DNA from 2 places in the Pantoea sp. X-Soil-MYKO-1785 genome. Region 1 is predicted to be linked to the other one. Evidence: predicted binding sites of a transcription regulator. Region 1 holds the regulator's gene; the other holds the start of a gene.

Region 1 (7,895 bases):
CACCCTTTTTATGATGGCAGCAGTGTCTCTGGCGGCATTAATTTCACCAAGGAATTAAAAATTATCCCTAATAGAAATAAGTTCTTAGATCACTATCTGCAAAACTAAGCTAAAAATCGCAAATGCTGAAAAACCGCGCCAGCATAAAAAATGTCAGGCGCTCACATTCGGCCTGTGCTATTGATATGCGTTCCGGTTTATTGCTTGTAAAAGGTCTTTGTGTTCGATGTCGATTGAGAAAGTCGCTCAGCTGGCTGGCGTCTCTAAAGCCACGGTGTCGCGGGTTCTCAACGCCCATCCCGGCGTCAAACCCGATACGCGTGAGAAAGTGCTGTCGGCTATCGCCGCCTGTGACTACCAGCCCAACTTATTAGCCCGACAGCTGCGCACGGCGCAAAGCCACATGCTGCTGGTGCTGATTTCAGACATCACCAACCCTTTCTGCTCGCGGGTGGTACAGGGGATTGAGGCGGAGGCTGAACTGCACGGTTATCACATCCTGCTGTGCCACTCCGCTTCGCAGTTACAGCGTGAAGCCGCCTATCTCACGCTGCTGACCGGCAAAGTGGTAGATGGGGTGATCACCATGGATGCGGCGTCGGGACTGCAGGATTTGCAGCATATCATCGCAGGCGCGCCGTGGGTCCAGTGCTCGGAATTCGATCCGGCCATCCCGGCCTCTTCGGTCACTATTGATCATCTCGACGCGGCGCGCGATACCGTGCACTACCTCGCCGGCAAAGGCCGCAAACGCATCGGGCTGGTTAACGGGGATATGCGTTACCTCTACTCGCACCATCGCGAACAGGGCTACCAACAGGCAATAAACGCGCTGGGACTGGACTGGTCAGGTGTCGCCTACGCCAGCGATATCTCCACTGAAGCGGGCAGCCAGGCATTGCAGCAATTGCTGGCGATGCCGCAACCGCCGGATGCGATCTTTGCCGTATCGGATGTGCTGGCTGTGGGGGTGATTCATGCCGCGCTGCAAGCGGGGCTGCGCGTGCCGGAAGATCTGGCGGTGGTCGGTTTTGACGGCATTCCATTCACCGGTAGCCTTAACCCGCCGCTGACCACCATCGAACAGCCGATGTATCAGCTCGGGGCGCGCAGCGTGCAGCTATTGTTGCAGAAAATTCGTCAGCCGCACGCGCCGGTGATCCGTGAAGTCCTGCCGTGGAAGCGCGTTGAACGCGCCTCCAGTTAACTCAGTGCCAGATCAACAGTACGCAGGCTGCCGTCAGCAGCCCCATAGCGAGATTAAAGATTTTCCAGGCGCGACGGCTGCGTAAAATGCGGCCAATCATTGCGCCGAATCCCATCCAGATCAGGCCGGACACCAGATTGACGATAAACATGCCGAGACTGATCGCCATCACTGATTGTCGATAGGCGTCGCCCGCCAGGCTAAAGCTGGCGACCGCCCCTAGCGCCATCAGCCAGGCTTTGGGATTGATCAGCTGCAACAACCCGCCCTGCCAGAACGGCATGGGCGACTCTGCTACCCGGTCGGTTTCCAGCTTTTCGTAGCTGGCGGTGGCAATTTTCCATGCCAGCCACAGCAGGTAGAGGCTGCCGGCAATTTTCAGCACCAGATGCAGCGAAGGATAGAGCAGAATCAGTCCACCAACGCCAAACGCCACCATCAGCAGCATCACCTGCATGCCGATCATGATGCCAATCATCAGGGGAAGGGTCCGCACAAAGCCAAAATTGGCGCCGCCCGCGGTAAGTAACATATTATTAGGGCCTGGCGTGATTGCGGCGACCCATAGAAATCCCAACATCGATAAGAAAAGACTCAGTTCCATGGCAATCGGGTGCTCCTCACCCCCAGCAAGCAAAAAACCTATCGAAGCTAACAGTGTGATATGGAACAGACAAGCTTTTACAACATGAAATTTAGCGGGCCGGAAGCCGGGGATTTTACGCCGCTGGCCGGCATGCGTAATGCCCATCTGCAAACGGTGCTGCCACGCCTGCTGCGGCGGCAGATCAACCTCGATCCCTGGTGGCAGCGTCTCGATCTGCCCGATGGCGATTTTGTCGATCTCGCCTGGAGTGAAGATCCGCAGCTGGCGCAGCACAAACCGCGGGTGGTGTTGTTTCACGGACTGGAGGGCAGTTTCCACAGTCCCTATATTCACGGCCTGATGGCGATCTGTCGCGCACGCGGCTGGCTGGCGGTGGTGATGCATTTTCGCGGATGTAGCGGCGAACCTAACCGGCTGAACCGCATCTATCACTCCGGCGAAACCGAAGATGCGCGCTATTTTTTGCACTGGTTGCAAACCCGCTGGGGCCGGGTACCGACCGTGGCGGTGGGTTTTTCGCTGGGCGGCAACATGCTGGGCTGCCTGCTGGGCCAGCAGGGATCCGCTGTGCCGGTTGATGCGGGCGTCATCGTCTCCGCGCCGCTGCTGCTGGCGCCGTGCAGCCTCAAGCTGGAGCGCGGCTTTTCACGCTTTTATCAATACTATTTACTGGCGCAGCTGAAGAAGAATGCCCGGCGCAAACTGCACGCCTGGCCGGAAACGTTGCCGGTGAACCTGGCGCAGCTTAAAGCGCTACGCCGGCTGCGCGACTTTGATGACGCAATCACCGCCCGCGCCCACGGTTTCAGCGATGCGGCTGACTATTATCAGCGCGCCAGCGCCCTGCCATGGCTGAAACAGGTCGATAAGCCGCTGCTGATCATTCATGCCAAAGATGACCCGTTCATGAGTGATGAAGTGATACCGCACAGCAGCCAATTATCTGCCACTATTACTTATCAACTGACGCCGCACGGCGGTCACGTTGGCTTTGTCGGCGGGACGTTGCGCCAGCCCGAAATGTGGCTTGAACAGCGCATACCCCAGTGGATTGCCCCTTTTCTGGAAACCTAACGTTGTGATTATTCCCTGGCAACAGGTCTCACCTGAGACGCTTGAAAATCTGATTGAAACTTTCGTACTGCGTGAAGGCACCGACTACGGCGAGCAGGAACGCAGCCTGAACGAAAAAGTGGCTGACGTGCGCCGCCAGCTGGAAACCGGCGAAGTAGTGCTGGTGTGGTCGGAACTGCATGAATCGGTCAATATCATGCCGCGCAAAGAATTTCGCGGCTGATGCAGCCAGCGGCAATTCATGTTAACAATGCGCATGACCCGATTTCACAGGGAGCTTTTTTATGTCAGCACGCCATCCGATAATCGCCGTCACCGGTTCCAGCGGCGCGGGGACCACCACCACCAGTCTCGCGTTCCGTAAAATTTTTCAGCAGCTTGATCTGCACGCTGCCGAACTGGAAGGCGACAGTTTCCACCGCTTCACCCGGCCTGAAATGGATATGGCGATCCGCAAGGCGCGCGATTTAGGCCGTCATGTCAGCTATTTCGGTCCGGAAGCCAATGACTTTGGCTTACTGGAGCAGAGCTTCAGGCAGTATGGGCTCGACGGCCAGGGCCAGTCGCGTAAGTACCTGCATACCTATGATGAAGCGGTGCCGTGGAATCAGGTGCCGGGCACCTTTACGCCGTGGCAGCCGCTGCCGCAAAACACCGATATCCTGTTTTACGAAGGACTGCACGGTGGCGTAGTGACCGCCCAGCATAACGTGGCGGAACATGTCGACCTGCTGGTAGGCGTGGTGCCGATTGTTAACCTCGAGTGGATTCAGAAGCTGGTGCGTGACACCAGCGAACGCGGCCATTCGCGTGAAGCAGTAATGGATTCGGTGGTGCGTTCAATGGAAGATTACATTAATTTCATTACGCCACAGTTCTCGCGCACCCACCTGAACTTCCAGCGGGTGCCGACGGTCGACACTTCGAATCCGTTTGCCGCCCGCGCGATTCCGTCACTGGATGAGAGCTTCGTGGTGATCCATTTTCAGGCGCTGGACGATATCGACTTTCCTTATCTGCTGGCGATGCTGCAGGGATCGTTCATTTCGCATATCAATACGCTGGTGGTGCCGGGCGGGAAAATGGGGCTGGCGATGGAGCTGATCATGGGTCCGCTGGTGAAGCGGCTGGTGGAAGGCAAGCGGATAGAGTAAGAGGCCAGCAAAAACCGCTCTGAGAGCAGATGTCTTTAACAAAGATAGTAAAACTGGCTTTCCTGCGGCTAAAGACTTACCCCTGGGCAGGCTTCAGGGAGCATACACCTTTCGCAAAGACGCAAAACCGCTATCCCTGGCAGGCTCAGCGCGGGCCATCCCTGGCCCGCGATGCTTTGCTACAGGCATATGCTCCCTTCGCTTCACGTCCGACAACCGCATCCGGTTTCAGGAAGGTCGCTACAGACAAACCCTGGGCAGAAAGAATCTGGCAGCAATAGATAAGTTCAACACGCAGGGAACCGGGTCAGAAGAGGAAAGCGTCCCGCGCCAGGGACGGCGCGGGTCGAGCGGCCAGGGATTGGCTTAAGCGACTTTCCGATCTGACCCGGTTCCCTGCCCAGGCACAGTCTTAAATCAACCTGCATCAGATACTGGAAGTGAAGTTAGCAGGTCTGCAATGACCCTTGCGGCTATTACAGTTCGATCACTTCATAGCTGTGGGTGATGGTGACGCCTTTACCCAGCATGATAGCGACCGAGCAATATTTTTCAGCAGAAAGATCCACCGCGCGTGAGACCGCCTTATCCTGTAGCGCTTTGCCGCTCACGATAAAGTGCAGGTTGATGTGCGTAAAGATTCGCGGCGCTTCTTCACGACGTTCTGAGGTCAGTTTCACTTCACAATCAGCCACATCGTTGCGACCTTTTTGCAGAATTGAAACCACGTCGATGGCGCTGCATCCGCCTGCCGCCATCAGCACCATCTCCATTGGGCTGGGCGCTTTATCACCCGAATTGCCATCCATTAACACCTGATGACCGGATGACGACTCACCGAGGAATGTCAGTCCTTCTACCCATTTCACTCTTGCCTGCATGATTTTCGCTCCAGAATATGCGGTTTTGCCGTCAGAGTACGCTTTCGCCTGGTAAACAGCAATCCAGAGAAATCCGCTGTTAGCTGAAGCGAGACAACAGAAGACAGTCGGCAAAAGCTGTGCTACAAACAGTGCTGAAAATATTTTTCGTCACCTGATGGCGAAGCCGGGAAGAATGATGCGCACTGCGCCGAATGCAGCCCGAATAATTTCCTGTAAGGGAAACGCTTGAAGCTTTCATCGCCTGACAGGGAAAACTGCCCCCTGTATTTTGGGCACGATTACAACAGAGGATAATAGCGAATGGTTCTCGGCAAACCGCAAACAGACCCTACACTCGAATGGTTCCTGTCCCATTGCCATATTCACAAGTATCCATCCAAAAGTACGCTGATTCATCAAGGTGAAAAAGCTGAAACGCTTTACTACATCGTGAAAGGTTCCGTTGCGGTTCTGATCAAAGATGAAGAAGGCAAAGAGATGATTCTTTCTTACCTGAATCAGGGCGATTTCATTGGCGAGCTTGGCCTGTTCGAAGAAGGTCAGGAGCGCAGCGCCTGGGTACGTGCGAAAACCGCGTGCGAAGTGGCGGAGATTTCCTACAAGAAATTCCGTCAGCTGATCCAGGTTAACCCGGATATCCTGATGCGACTGTCGTCGCAGATGGCGCGTCGCCTGCAGGTTACGTCTGAAAAAGTGGGTAACCTCGCTTTCCTCGACGTGACCGGACGCATTGCTCAGACTCTGCTTAACCTGGCGAAGCAGCCAGACGCCATGACGCATCCCGACGGCATGCAAATTAAAATTACTCGTCAGGAAATTGGCCAAATCGTTGGTTGTTCACGTGAAACCGTGGGCCGTATTTTGAAGATGCTGGAAGATCAGAATCTGATCTCTGCACACGGCAAAACCATCGTCGTTTACGGCACCCGCTAATTCCTGTCACCCACGGCGTGATGGCAACATCGCGCCGTTATTGTTTGTGTTGGGCCGATGTGGCGTCGAATTATTTACCATCCTGAAGTCAACTACGCCTTGCGGCAAACCCTGGTGCTCTGTCTGCCCGTGGCGCTGGGCTGGCTGGCTGGCGACCTGCAAAAAGGTCTGCTGTTCTCGTTAGTTCCCGCCTGTTGCAATATCGCCGGTCTGGATACCCCGCATAAACGCTTCTTCAAACGCCTGATTGTCGGCGGCAGCCTGTTTGCGCTCGGCAGCTTCCTGATTCAGTGGCTGACGCAGCACGCCATTCCGCTGCCGCTGATTCTGTTCGCCTTGCCGTTGCTGCTGGGGGTCACCGGCGAAATCAGTCCGCTACACGGCCGCCTGCTGCCCGGCACCCTGATCGCCGCCATCTTCACGCTGAGCCTGATTGGCCGTATGCCGATCTATGTGCCGCCGCTGCTCTATATCGGCGGCACGCTATGGTATGGGCTGTTTAACTGGTTCTGGTTCTGGCTGTGGAAAGAGCAGCCGATGCGTGAAAGCCTGAGCCTGATCTACCGCGAACTGGCCAACTATTGCGATGCCAAATATACCCTGCTGACCCAGCTGACCGACCCGGAAAAGGCCCTGCCGCCGCTGCTGGCGCGCCAGCAGAAAGTGGTCGATATGATCACCACCTGTTACCAGCAGATGCACATGCTTTCCGCCAGCCGGGATCACAGCCATAAGCGGCTGACCCGCGCCTTTCAGGTGGCGCTGGACCTGCAGGAACACATCTCGGTCAGCCTGCATCAGCCGGAAGAGGTGCAGAAACTGGTGGAGCAGAGCCATGCCGAAGCGGTGATCCGCTGGAATGCCCAGACTATTTCGGCCCGCTTACGGGTGCTGGCGGATAACATTCTCTATCACCAGTTGCCGGATCGTTTTGGCATGGAGAAGCAGCTCAGCGCGCTGGAAAAAATTGCCCGTCAGCATCCTGATAATCCGGTGGGGAATTTCTGCCTCTATCACTTCAATCGTATTGCGCGGGTGCTTCGCACCCAAAAGCCGCTCTATCAACGTGACCTGATGGCCGATCGCCAGCGCCGTCTGCCGCTTTTGCCGGCGCTGCGCAGCTACCTGTCGTGGCGTTCATCGGCGCTGCGCACCGCCGGTCGCTTTGCGGTGATGCTGATGCTGGGCAGCGCGCTGGCGCTGTTTTTCAACATTCCTAAGCCGTACTGGATTCTGATGACCATTATGTTCGTCAGCCAGAACGGCTACGGTGCCACCCGCGTCCGCATCCAGCACCGGGCGCTGGGCACGTTTGCCGGTCTGGTGATTGCGGCTGCCACCTTACGCCTGGCGGTGCCGGAGTCGCTGGTGCTGCTGATCATGCTGCTGATCACCTTTATCAGCTACCGGTTTACCCGCCAGTTTTACGGCTGGTCGATGATTGGTTTTACGGTGACGGCGGTCTACTCGCTGCAGCTGCTGTCGCTGAACGGGGCGCAGTTCCTGCTGCCACGCCTGATGGATACGCTGATGGGTTGCCTGATCGCCTTTGGCGGAATGCTGTGGCTGTGGCCGCAGTGGCAGAGCGGCTTACTGCGGCAGAACGCCCACGACGCACTGGAAACCTATCAGGATGCGCTACGGCTGCTGCTGGGGGCGGAACAGTCGCCGGAGAAACTGGCGTACCAGCGGATACGGGTCAATCAGGCGCACAATGCGCTGTTTAACTCCCTGAACCAGGCGATGCAGGAACCGGCTTTCAACGCTCAGTACCTCAAAGATATGCGTCTGTGGGTCACCCACAGCCAGTTTATTGTTGAGCACATCAATGCAATGACGATTCTGGCGCGCGAACACACCATGCTGACCGCCTCGTTAGCTGAGCGCTATCTGCAGTCCTGCGAAATTGCGCTGCAACGTTGTCAGCAGCGGCTGGAATATGACGGTGCCAGTTCGCAGGTTAACCTGCTGGATGAGGTAGAAAATATTAATGAAGGGCCGGTGACAGTCGTCGAACAGCATGTGCGCCGTATTCT
Region 2 (7,895 bases), 3.6 Mb from region 1:
CACTACCGCACCGGCATCGCTGAACATATCAAACAGGCGATTACAGAGCAGGAGCGGCTGGGGCTGGATGTGCTGGTGCACGGCGAAGCGGAACGTAACGATATGGTTGAATACTTTGGCGAGCATCTGGATGGTTTTGTTTTCACTCAGAACGGCTGGGTACAGAGCTATGGCTCACGCTGCGTAAAACCGCCGGTGATTATTGGCGACGTCAGCCGGCCGGAAGCGATCACCGTTGAGTGGGCGAAGTATGCTCAGTCGCTGACGGACAAACCGGTGAAAGGGATGCTGACCGGTCCGGTGACCATTCTCTGCTGGTCATTCCCGCGTGAAGATGTGTCACGTGAAACCATCGCAAAACAGATTGCACTGGCGCTGCGTGATGAAGTGGCCGATCTGGAAAAAGCCGGCATTGGCATTATTCAGATTGATGAACCGGCGCTGCGCGAAGGGCTGCCGCTGCATCAGTCCGACTGGGCTGCCTATCTGAACTGGGCAGTCGAGGCATTCCGCCTGAATGCCGCTGTGGCGCAGGATGACACCCAGATCCACACCCATATGTGTTACTGCGAGTTTAACGACATCATGGATTCCATTGCTGCGCTGGATGCCGATGTGATTACCATTGAAACCTCGCGCTCTGACATGGAGCTGCTGGCGTCGTTTGAACACTTTGACTATCCGAATGAAATTGGCCCGGGCGTCTACGACATTCACTCGCCTAACGTACCGGAGGTCGAGTGGATTGAAGCGCTGTTACTGAAAGCGGCGAAGCGTATTGCGCCGCACCGGCTGTGGGTGAATCCGGACTGCGGGCTGAAAACGCGTGGCTGGACCGAAACGCGGCTGGCGCTGGCAAATATGGTCACTGCGGCAAAAAATCTGCGGGCTAAAACGGTGTAAACGGGCGACAGGCGGGGAAGGGGAAATAATCGGGGCGCGCAGGCGCCCCTTTTTCGCTTACTGTGAGGCTACGCCATACTGCCTGAACCAGGCCAGCATCCGCGCCCAGCCATCGCTGGCTGATTCAGCATGATAGCTCGGACGATAGTCAGCATTAAACGCATGCCCGGCGTCGGGATAGACGATGATTTCGGCGGTGGCATTGGCAGCGTGCAGTGCCTGACGCATCTGCTCAACGCTCTCCAGCGGAATGCCCTCATCCTGACCGCCGTATAAGCCTAATACCGGGGCGCTCAGATCGACGGCGACATCTATCGGGTGTTTCTGCTGCTTCATGGTCCGATCGCCGGTCAGTCGTCCATACCAGGCGACTGCGGCACGCAGCTGTGGATTGTGCGCTGCATAGAGCCAGCTGATGCGGCCGCCCCAGCAGAACCCGGTAATGCCCATCCGCCGGATATCCCCGCCGTTACGCGCCGCCCAGTTGGCGGCATGATCAAGATCGGACAGCACCTGGCTGTCGGGCACCTTACTCACCAGCTCGCTGAATAACGTTGGAATATCGTGGTAATCGTTGGGATCGCCTTCACGGAAGTAGAGTTCCGGAGCGATGGCCAGATAGCCTTCCAGCGCCAGCCGACGGCAGATATCACGAATGTGCTCATGCACCCCGAAAATTTCCTGAACCACCAGCACCACCGGCAGCGGACCCTCTGCCGATTTTGGTCGGGCAAAAAACGCGGGCATATTTTCGCCCTGGCTTGGCACTGAGGTCTCACCCGACTGAATCGCCGGACTGTCGGTAATAATGGTGGTGGAGGCGGTCGGCTGAACGGCAGGCGCAAAGGTTCCTGCCGCGGCTTTTTGTGTCATATTATCACTGGTTTTCATTATTCTCTCCGTGCAAGCAATTGCGCAATCACGTAACTATAGCCTGGCCGGAAACGGTGCGAGCCAGACGTCGGGTAACAGAGTCAGCAGCGGACAATATCACCCACCTCTTTAACACTGCGATGAACCCGACACAGCCCCGCCGACCGCAATGACGGCAAATCCGATGTGATAATGTGATGATCATCACATTGTTTTTAGTGAAAAATGTAACTTTCATTTTCTTAAGTGAATGTTGTCACATATTTATCGGGCGTGCTGACGTAGAGTGACGCGCTACCTTCCCTTAACAGGAGTCTGAAATGACACAGTCTGACGTTTTCCATCTTGGCCTGACTAAAGCCGATCTGCAGGGCGCCACCCTGGCGATTGTGCCCGGCGATCCGGAGCGCGTGAAGAAAATTGCCGGACTGATGGAGGATGCCACGCATCTGGCCTCACACCGTGAATTCACCAGCTGGCTGGCAAAACTCGACGGTAAGCCGGTGGTGGTCTGTTCAACCGGCATCGGCGGTCCTTCTACCTCGATTGCGGTTGAGGAACTGGCACAGCTTGGCGTGCGCACTTTCCTGCGCGTTGGCACCACCGGCGCTATCCAGCCACACATCAACGTTGGCGATGTGCTGGTAACTACCGGTTCCGTGCGTCTCGACGGTGCCAGCCTGCATTTCGCACCGATGGAGTTTCCGGCAGTGGCCGACTTTGCCTGTACCACGGCGTTGGTGGCGGCGGCAGAAGCCTGTGGCGCAAAAACCCATATCGGCATTACCGCCTCTTCTGACACCTTCTATCCGGGACAGGAACGCTACGACACCTTCTCTGGTCGGGTGGTGAATCGCTTCCAGGGATCGATGAAAGAGTGGCAGGCGATGGGCGTACTCAACTATGAGATGGAATCCGCTACACTGTTAACTATGTGCGCCAGCCAGGGCCTGCGCGCCGGCATGGTGGCTGGTGTGATCGTTAACCGCACCCAGAAAGAGATCCCGGATGCGGTGACGATGAAACAGACCGAGAGCGATGCGGTAAAAATTGTGGTTGAAGCGGCACGCCGCTTGTTATAACCCTCACAGCCAGGCAGCAGGTTAACGGGCCGCTATGAGGCCTGCCTGCTGCCGGATAACCCCGGCGCAGCCTTTCAACGGACTCTGAGAGTGCCCGATGCGCAAAACTATTCCCGTTCGTCGTCCCGCCGTTAACCCGAATTCCGCCGCGCTCAATGCCCGTATGGAGAGCAGTGCTGCTCAGTTCCGCGCCGCCATGCAGCAGGGCGATTATGCGCAGGCCGTCCGCTCTTGCGAAGAGGTGTTGCGTTATCAGCCTCACCAGATGCAGGTACTGAGCGACTACGCGCTCTGCCTGATGCGTCTTGGCCAGCATCACAAAGCGTACAAAACCTACCAGAAAATTTACCAGTCGCCGCCGGCCGTGCGCGCCACCGCGTCAGAAACCTGGCTGGATGGCCTGACCGAAGTGTGTGGCTGGCTGGATAAGCAGGATGAGGTGGCGCGTTACGGCCTGGAATCGCTGATGCAGTCAGACGCCCGCTTTCGTCAGGGGCCGCGGGTCGCCTTTCCTGCTGCGCAGCCTGAGCCAATCGATCTCAGCCAGCCGCGGCAGAACGTGATCGCGTTCAGTCTGTATGGCGACCAGCCGCGCTACTGTGAAACCCTGATTAAAAACGTTGAGGTGGCACCGCAGCTCTTTCCCGGCTGGATCTGCCGCATCTATCTGGATGACAGCGTGCCGCAGCATGTCTGGCAACGGCTCGATCAGCCCCACGTTGAGCGGGTTGATATGTCGCAGGAAAAAACGCTGTTCCCGACGCTGTGGCGCTTTCTGGTGATGGACGATCCCAGCGTTAAACGCTTTATTGTGCGTGATGCCGACTCGCTGCTCTCCGAGCGTGAAGCGGCGGCGGTCAACGCCTGGCTGGCATCGCCGTACTGGTTCCACCACATGCGCGACTATTTTTCTCACACCGAGTTACTGCTGGCCGGCATGTGGGGCGGCTGCCATGGCGTTTTCCAGCAGGTTGAACAAACGATGCGCGCGTTTATTGCACAGTATCGTGGCAGCGAACGCTTTACCGATCAGTACTTCCTCAAGACGGCGCTGTGGCCAACGGTGCGTGAAAGCATTCTCAATCATGATGAGCTGTTTTATTTCCATCAGGCTCAGCCGTGGCCGGCGCATCCGCCGGTACGCTGGCAGATGCCCCGCTTTCACGTTGGCAGCAACGTGGGCTTTGCCAGCCTGACCGGACAGTCCGCCGCCGCCGACGGCAGCCAGCAGATGGTGGACATTCGCGCGGGCGGCAAAAGCTGGCAATATCCGGTCCGGGTGAAACATGGCCAATGGCTGCTGCCGATGCCGTTCTTCCTGATTGAAGACTGGCAAGCCGGAAAGCTGACGGTGACCGTGAGGTAAGTGGTTGAGTGGCGGTAAATATATCTGGACATTCATACAGTGCGACTCTACCTTTTCCCTCAGCAGCTTGAGTCGCGGGGAAATCATGGATCAGCACATCATTATCAGCGTCTGCCTGGCGCTCGCCGGTGCAGGGATTGGCTGGATGCTGGCACAGTTACGTGTCGGTCATCAGGCCGCCAGTTTTTTAACCGAGCGCCGTCTGCTGGAAGAGGCACAACAGCGCCAGCAGCAGCAGATTGAACAGCTTCAGCAGCAGGCGCAGCAGCGTGAGCAGGAACTGCGTCAGCTTCATGGTGCGCTGAGTGGTGCCAATGAACGTCTGCAACAGCTCGATTACTGGCGCAACGAGAGCGAACAGCTTAACCGGGAACTGCGCAACCAGCTGGAAGTCAACAGCGCCCAGGAAGCGGAGCTGCGTGAGGTAACCATCCGTCTTGAAGAGACCCGCTTCGCCGCTGAAGAGAAGCAGCGTCTGCTGACCAACAGCGAGCAACGCCTCAGCGCCCAGTTTGAAAACCTCGCCAACCGTATTTTCGAAAATAGCGGCCGCCGCGTCGATGAACAGAATCGCCAGAGCCTCGACAGCCTGATCGGCCCGCTGCGTGAACAGCTGGATGGTTTCCGTCGTCAGGTGCATGAGAGCTTTGGCGCGGAAGCGCGTGAGCGGCACACCCTGACCCACGAAATCCGTCAGTTACAGCAGCTTAATGCGCAAATGGCGCAGGAAGCGCTCAACCTTACCAAAGCGCTGAAAGGCGACAATAAAATTCAGGGTAACTGGGGCGAAGTGGTGCTCAGCCGGGTGCTGGAAGCGTCCGGGCTGCGTGAAGGCTATGAGTATGAAACCCAGGTCAGCATTCAGTCGGAGCAGCAGGGCAGGATGCAGCCGGATGTGATTGTGCGTCTGCCGCAGGGCAAAGATGTGGTGGTGGACGCCAAAATGACGCTGGTCGCCTATGAGCGTTACTTCAATGCGGAAGATGAGGTTGAGCGTGAACAGGCGATTCAGGAACATGTCAGCGCGATGCGCAGCCACATTCGTCTGCTGGGGCGTAAAGATTATCAACAATTGCCCGGTTTACGCTCGCTTGATTATGTGTTGATGTTTATTCCGGTCGAACCGGCGTTTTTGCTGGCGATCGATCGCCAGCCAGAGCTGATTGGCGAGGCGCTGCAGCAGAATATCATGCTGGTCAGTCCCACCACGCTGCTGGTGGCGCTGCGTACCATCAATAACCTGTGGCGTTACGAGCACCAAAGCCGCAATGCGCAGCGTATCGCTGACCGCGCCACCCGGCTGTATGACAAAATGCGGCTGTTCGTCGATGACATGAGCGGGATTGGTCACAGCCTGGATAAGGCGCAAATCAGCTACCGCGAGGCGATGAAAAAACTGGCCGAAGGACGCGGCAACCTGATTGCGCAGACGGAAGGTTTCCGTGCGCTGGGGGTTGAAGTGAAACGGTCGATTAATCCTCAGCTGGTGGAGCGAGCGATGCCGGAAAATCCGGCGGATGAAGAGCCGGACGATGACGAGGATGCGGATGACAGAGCCATGCGTGTGAGACGCCTCCACGAATAGTATGGGCGCAGCGTGCCTGGCTTCCGTGACTCTGATACACTTCGGGAAGTATTGTTTGTGGAGCAGGTAAAACCGATGGCAGATGAATCACAGCAGGAAACCACCCATTTTGGCTTTCAGACGGTCGCCAAAAGCGAAAAAGCCGACAAAGTCGCGGATGTGTTTCACTCCGTAGCGGCAAAATATGACCTGATGAACGATTTGATGTCCTTTGGCGTCCATCGAGTCTGGAAGCGTTTTACAATTGACAGCAGCGGCGTACGTCGCGGTCAACGCGTGTTGGATCTGGCCGGCGGAACCGGCGATCTGACGGCTAAATTTTCTCGCCTGGTGGGCGAAACCGGTCAGGTAGTACTGGCCGATATCAACAGTTCGATGCTGAAGATGGGCCGTGAAAAGCTGCGCAATCTCGGCGTAGTCGGCAACGTGAGCTACGTGCAGGCCAACGCAGAAGCCCTGCCGTTCCCGGATAACTACTTCGACTGCATCACCATCTCCTTCGGCTTACGCAACGTAACGGAAAAAGAGAAGGCGCTGGCCTCCATGTTCCGTGTGCTGAAGCCGGGCGGGCGGTTACTGGTACTGGAATTCTCCAAACCGGTGATTGATCCGCTGAGCAAAGCTTATGACGCTTACTCGTTCCACATTCTGCCGCGTATCGGGCAGCTGGTAGCGCAGGACGCCGAGAGCTATCGCTATCTGGCCGAATCGATCCGCATGCATCCCGATCAGGAAACGTTGAAAGCGATGATGAACGACGTCGGTTTTGAAAATACCACTTACTCCAATATGACCGGCGGCATTGTGGCCTTACACCGTGGATTTAAGTTCTGAGTGAGATGGTGATGAACCTAACGCCCTTGATTACCGCGGGCCTGGAAACAGCGCTGAACCGCATGTTGTATCGCGATCGCGGCCTGAAGGCGGCACGGCAACGTCTGACCGGTAAGGTCCTGATGCTGCGTCTGAGCGAGTTTTCTCATCCGCTGGTACTGGTATTCAGTGAGCAGCAGCTGGATGTGGTGGCTGACTGGCAGGATACCAGCGACTGCACGGTGATTACTTCACTGAAAACTTTGCCGAAGCTGCGCGATCGCCAGCAACTGACGCCGCTGATTCGCAGTGGTGAGTTGCAGGTAGAAGGTGATTTGCAGGTAGTGCAGCAGTTTTCCGCGCTGATGGATCTGGCCGAGCTGGATCCGGCGGAATACCTGGCACCGTGGGTCGGCGATATTGCGGCACAGGGCATCAGTCAGGGCGCACAACGGGTCTTTCGCCAGCTAAAAGGCGAAGTCGGGCGTCGGCAGGATTACCTCGGTCAGGCACTGACCGAAGAGTGGCGTGTCGCGCCAGGCTCGCTCGAATTAGCCTGGTTTTCCGAGGAGGTCGACGCGATGGAACGTTCGCTTGAGGCGCTTAATGCGCGTCTGGCGCAGCTGGAGGCAAAATGAGTTTTGGAGAGATCCGCCGCTTATATTTGATCATGAAGGTGTTTTTGACCTACGGCCTTGATGAACTGATTCCCAACACGCGCCTTACTCTTCCGCTTCGCCTATGGCGTCGCTGTATTTTCTGGTTACCCAATCTGCATCAGAATGAACCGACCGGCGCTCGCATGCGGATGGCGATGGAGCAGCTGGGCCCGGTATGGATTAAGTTCGGTCAGATGCTGTCGACCCGCCGGGACCTGTTCCCGCCGCTGATCGCCGATCAGCTGGCCATTCTGCAGGACCGGGTTGCACCGTTTGATGGCGTTAAAGCCAAAGCGCAGATTGAAGCGTCAATGGGTGCACCGATTGAAACCTGGTTTGATGATTTTGATATCAAGCCGCTGGCATCCGCGTCGATTGCTCAGGTTCACACCGCAACGCTGAAGTCGACCGGCAAGAAAGTGGTGATCAAAGTCATTCGCCCGGATATTTTGCCGGTGATCAAAGCTGACATGAAGCTGATCTATCGCCTGGCGCGCTGGGTGCCGCGTTTACTGCCTGATGGTCGTCGTCTGCGGCCGGTTGAAGTGGTGCGCGACTACGAAAAGACCCTGCTTGATGAGCTGAATCTGTTACGCGAAGCCGCGAACGCTATT

Evidence for each region. The regulator CRP, encoded in region 1, controls carbon source genes, mostly activating them, when cyclic AMP is high. The targets are predictions, from matches to a motif close to ATGTGANNNNNNTCACAT.
Region 2: a site for CRP is predicted at 1,969-1,986, ahead of udp (uridine phosphorylase). Genes of this name have one in related genera too.

What each region holds. Positions count from the first base shown of each region.
Region 1 is NZ_AP036000.1:3,811,771-3,819,665, forward strand. Features, by position in the region: gene AC6I8D_RS18140 (LacI family DNA-binding transcriptional regulator) at 227-1,207, shown strand; gene AC6I8D_RS18145 (LysE family translocator) at 1,209-1,811, opposite strand; gene AC6I8D_RS18150 (hydrolase) at 1,872-2,888, shown strand; gene AC6I8D_RS18155 (YheU family protein) at 2,893-3,111, shown strand; gene AC6I8D_RS18160 (phosphoribulokinase) at 3,173-4,042, shown strand; gene AC6I8D_RS18165 (OsmC family protein) at 4,519-4,923, opposite strand; gene crp (cAMP-activated global transcriptional regulator CRP) at 5,227-5,859, shown strand; gene AC6I8D_RS18175 (YccS/YhfK family putative transporter) at 5,917-7,895, shown strand, end outside.
Region 2 is NZ_AP036000.1:188,583-196,477, forward strand. Features, by position in the region: gene metE (5-methyltetrahydropteroyltriglutamate--homocysteine S-methyltransferase) at 1-903, shown strand, start outside; gene AC6I8D_RS00860 (dienelactone hydrolase family protein) at 961-1,794, opposite strand; gene udp (uridine phosphorylase) at 2,097-2,858, shown strand; gene AC6I8D_RS00870 (tetratricopeptide repeat protein) at 2,956-4,224, shown strand; gene rmuC (DNA recombination protein RmuC) at 4,310-5,809, shown strand; gene ubiE (bifunctional demethylmenaquinone methyltransferase/2-methoxy-6-polyprenyl-1,4-benzoquinol methylase UbiE) at 5,885-6,643, shown strand; gene ubiJ (ubiquinone biosynthesis protein UbiJ) at 6,655-7,260, shown strand; gene ubiB (ubiquinone biosynthesis regulatory protein kinase UbiB) at 7,257-7,895, shown strand, end outside.